2 regions of the Companilactobacillus ginsenosidimutans genome follow, and region 2 is predicted to be linked to the other one. Evidence: predicted binding sites of a transcription regulator. Region 2 holds the regulator's gene; the other holds the start of a gene.
The links. The regulator HrcA, encoded in region 2, represses chaperone genes, less so after heat shock. The targets are predictions, from matches to a motif close to TTAGCACTCNNNNNNNNNGAGTGCTAA.
Positions count from the first base shown of each region.

Region 1: clpP (ATP-dependent Clp endopeptidase proteolytic subunit ClpP) is a predicted target of HrcA. The motif match lies at 897-923, and genes of this name have one in related genera.

Region 1 is NZ_CP012034.1:2,473,413-2,475,895, reverse strand. It holds gene ABM34_RS12260 (GNAT family N-acetyltransferase) at 1-191, shown strand, start outside; gene ABM34_RS12255 (hypothetical protein) at 291-818, shown strand; gene clpP (ATP-dependent Clp endopeptidase proteolytic subunit ClpP) at 945-1,538, shown strand; gene ABM34_RS12245 (DHA2 family efflux MFS transporter permease subunit) at 1,642-2,483, shown strand, end outside.
Region 2 is NZ_CP012034.1:614,409-616,891, forward strand. It holds gene dnaK (molecular chaperone DnaK) at 1-361, opposite strand, end outside; gene grpE (nucleotide exchange factor GrpE) at 400-999, opposite strand; gene hrcA (heat-inducible transcriptional repressor HrcA) at 1,018-2,064, opposite strand; gene ribF (riboflavin biosynthesis protein RibF) at 2,242-2,483, opposite strand, start outside.

The sequences.
Region 1 (2,483 bases), 730 kb from region 2:
GTAAATTTCTCTTCTCCAATTTAACTACACTAGCTGTAGAAAAAGGATTCCACAATCTACGTATTGATACTCATGAAATGAATGTGCGTATGCAAAGATTGGCCAAGAGTTTTGGATATGTACAACGTGGAATCATTTACATTGATTCAACTCCTGAAGGCAAAAGATTGGCTTTTGAATTAAATTTATAATAGGTAAATAACTGAATTTTCATAATCCCAAGAATACTTTGACTTAATATTTATATCCGTTAAAGTTGACTTATAGATTAAATTACTTTGGGGGGAATTATGAAAAAATTACTTACAAGCTTTTTTCTAACATTAATGGCGGTATTGGCAATTGTTCCGTTTGCACAAATTGCAAAGGCGGATGATCACAATGCTTTTAATTACATTAGCAATGTGGCGACGCCAAAGTTAACTACTTTGTATAACAAAGATGATAGTAATAACTTTACTGCAGTTAAGAATCGTAGTCTGGGTGCTAAAACAAATTGGTACACCGATATGTGGATTCAAAGTGGTAAAGAAACTTACTTACGTGTTTCCACAAATGAATGGGCACGTATGTCTGATGTTGTTGCAAGTTTGAAACTCGCAGCATCTGGAGAGCCTCATATTACTGGAGTTACAGTAACTGCTAATCCAGCAGCGATAATTTATGATGACTTTGGCGCAAAAACTATCGGTCGTCTAGAAAAAGGCTATGCTTTTAAAGCCGATCAAATGGGTTACTTTAATAATGACACACAACACACTTATTTCCGTGTTGGCACAAATCAATGGCTAAGCAATGCTGATGTTAATCCATATTAAATCATTAATATTCAAATGATAATTTTTTTTACATAATATAGTGCTAGTTTGTTGACCCTGTATTATTTATATGCTAAATTAGCACCGTACCGTTAAGAGTGCTAATCAAAAAACAGGAGGCATTTTATGTTAGTTCCTACAGTTATTGAACAAAGTTCACGTGGCGAACGTGCCTATGACATTTATTCGAGATTATTAAAGGATAGAATTATCATGCTATCTGGCGAAGTTAACAGCCAAATGGCAAACACAGTTATTGCAGAATTACTATTTCTAGACGCCCAAGATTCAGATAAGGACATTTCCATGTACATCAACTCACCTGGTGGCTCAGTTACCGATGGTTTAGCTATCGTGGATACTATGAATTTCGTAAAATCTGATGTTCAAACTATTGCTACAGGTTTGGCTGCTTCAATGGGTTCAGTCCTATTGTCATCAGGTACAAAGGGCAAACGTTTTGCTCTACCTAATTCAACAGTTCTTATTCACCAACCACTCGGTGGTGCTCAAGGACAACAAACAGAAATCGAAATTGCTGCACAAGAAATTTTGAAGACAAGAAAAAGATTAAATCACATCTTGGCTGACAATTCTGGCCAAACTTTCGAAAAACTACAAAAAGATACAGATCGTGATAACTATATGACAGCTCAAGAAGCTAAGGATTATGGTTTGATTGATGAAATCATGAGCAACAAGCCAGAAGACAAGAAATAATCTTTTAAATTGGAGGGAGTGCAAATTACTTGCATCCCTCTTTTTTTGCGTCCATAGACAAATAATTTTATTTCGACTATTCTTTTGATTGAAAGGAGAAATTATGACAAGCAATACAAACAAAATTATAAATAGAAAACTTTTTGTCAGTACTCTCTTAGCAGGAACTTTTACAATGTCGATTAGTCAGTCGTCTTTGTCTACCGCCTATCCGACATTGATGAAGTTCTTCGGAGTAACAGCACCAACCATTCAATGGCTGACGACTGGATTTATGCTAATCATGTGTATCATGATGCCAATTAGCCCTTGGTTGTTAAATAATATCTCGTTCAAAAAATTATTTCTCAGCGTCGTGGCAATTTTTGGAATTGGGACATTTATCATCATCCTAGCACCAAATTTTCCATTGGCTATGTTGGGTAGAGCTTTGGAAGCCGTCGGAGTAGGGATCCTATTTCCGTCGTTTCAATCAGTTCTACTAGAAATAACCGAGCGAGATCAACGTGGTGGAACAATGGGGATGGCTGGACTGGTAATGGGTTCAGCCCTAGCCAGCGGGCCTATCATCTCCGGAATTGTTTTGAATTGGCTTAAATGGCAAGGATTATTCGTAATATTCCTAATCATCATGGTAGCAATATTCGTCTTAGGATTATTTTTCATACAAGATGTTATGCCACGAAAAAAAGTTAAACTCGATTTTATTTCAATTATTTATTTACTTGGATTAGTTGGTCTGCTTTATGTTGTAAACCAGGCAGGCGCAGCACATTCATTGGATAATAGCCTACTAATTTTATTAGTAATCAGTATTATCCTCACCGGTTTATTTATTTATCGTCAGTTGACGGCAAATGACCCACTTCTAGATTTGAAAGTCATGAAATCATTTAACTTTGATTTAGCGATTTTGCTAACTGGATTTTCCTACATTTCGTTAAT
Region 2 (2,483 bases):
AGTATGCAGGAACTGTAACAACAGCATCTGTAACATCTTCACCCAAATAATCTTCAGAAAACTTCTTGATATATTGAAGAATCATGGCTGAAATTTCTTGTGGTGTGTATGACTTACCAGCAACAGTTACTTTGTAACCTGCTTCACCCATGTGTCTTTTGATTGATGCAACTGTATCAGGGTTTGTGATAGCTTGTCTTTTAGCTACTTCACCAACTTGAATTTCACCATCTTTAAAAGCAACAACAGAAGGAGTTGTTCTTGCACCCTCAGGGTTAGCAATAATTTTTGGAGAACCACCTTCAAGAACAGCAACAGCTGAGTTTGTAGTACCCAAATCAATACCAATAACTTTAGACATATACAAATACCTCTTTTTTATTTTTATAATTTAAAATTTTATTTTGCAACTACTACCATTGCAGGACGTAAAACTCGATCATTGAGTTTATATCCCTTTTGTAAAACTTGAACAACTGTATCAGCAGGATGATCTTTATCTGCAGGAACAGTTTGAACTGCTTGACTATCGGCAGGATCAAATTTTTCGCCAACATTATCGACGGCCGTTACGTTATTATCCTCAACTGCCTTAACCATATGTTGTTGAACCATCTCAACACCCTTTTTAAGTTGCTTACCAGTTTCATCGGTAACATCAACTTGCAAAGCGCGTTCCAGATTGTCAAGAACAGGAAGAATTTCCTTAGCCAGCTTTTGACCATCATATTTAATCAAACCAGCAATTTCTTTCTTTTGACGGTTTGCCATATTTTGAATTTCAGCTTGACTACGAATATATTTATCTTCCAATTCGTCGTTCTTTTTCTTGAGATCTGCAACTTCTTTAATTAATTGTTCAGCTTCAGATCCAGCCTTACTAGTTTTTTTCGATTCCTTTTTAGAATCTTTTGAAACATCCTCTTTTTTAGGAGCTTCTTTAGTTTCCACATCTTCTTGAGAAGTTTTCGCTTTTTGGTCTTTTTCTTTATCTGCCATTGCTGCCTCCTATAAATATCATGAATCATCATACCTTGAATAATAATCAATCAATCTTTTTGCTAATTCGGTTCTAAACTCGCCTAACAATCCGATAAGTTGTGAATAATGCATTGATGTTGGTCCAAGAAGTGCAATAACGCCCTTACCGTGATGTCCAACATCATAATTAGCGGTAATAATACTATAATTCTTTAACGCATCGGATCCCAATTCACTACCGAGACGAACTTTAATTCCATCATCCTCGGAATTAGGATTAAGCAGTTTCTTCAAATCATTACTCTGGTTAATAGTAGAAAGAAGTGATTGCACTCCTTCTAGATCACTATTATTTGCGTAATTTAAAAGATTTAATTGACCGTCAACAAAATATTTTTCAGAATCAGCTTTTCTGAATAATTGATCTACCATATCTAGCAAACCATTAGTAGAATACATATATTCTGACAAGATTATTGGAATGTCGTCATGCAACATCTCAATTACCCTTGGTAAAGGTTGACCAACCAACTTATCATTTACTATCCGAACAAATTTCTCAATCAGTGAACTATCTAATTCCGCATCAACTGTGTAGATGTTACTTTCCACGTTATTATCACTTGTAACGATAATTGCCATTATCTGATGAGAATTAAGTGGAACAATTCTAAATCCCGTTAAGCGTGTTTTTGTGCTTTCTGGGCCTAAAGTAATTGCTGTGTAGCTGGTTAAATGTGAAAGTATTTTAGCTGACCGTTCGATTATGTCATCAAGTTGGTGATAAGTTTGTCCGAAATCCTCATCAATCTGATTTGCAATATCTTTTGGCACAATAGTAGGTTGAACCAGATAATCTAAGTAGTAACGATATCCATTAGCAGAAGGTATTCGTCCAGAAGATAAATGGGTCTTCTCGAGATAACCTATTTCTTCAAGAGTTGCCATCTCATTCCTAATGGTTGCTGAACTTACATGAAATGGTAATGCGTTCTCTAATGTTTTTGATCCAACCGGCTGGCCGGTATCTGTAAAAATGCGCACGACTTCTCTCAAGATTGCATCTTGACGTTCCGATAACATTATACCGTCCTCCTTTTAGCACTATTCATATTGGAGTGCTAACAATGTAAAATATAACAATTCAGCCTATGAGTGTCAAGTATTGGCGCTTAAAAAATTGGATTTTTACAGAAAAATATTTATTAACTTTCATGATAAAAAAAATCCCGACAAAAGTTGTCGAGATTAAGAGTGATTTTATTTATCAAATAAAAATGATTTTGAATTTTCACGATCTTTTTTAAGCTGATCAATCAACTCATCAGCGCCACTAAACTTGATTTCGCCTCGTAAATAGTGAACCCATTGGAGTGTAACTTCGTTGCCATAGATATCTTCATCAAAGTCAAAAATGTTACATTCGACGGTTACTCCAGTATTCTCAGCAAAGGTGATATTGTACCCAACTGATGTCATTGAATCATACCATTTGCCATTCA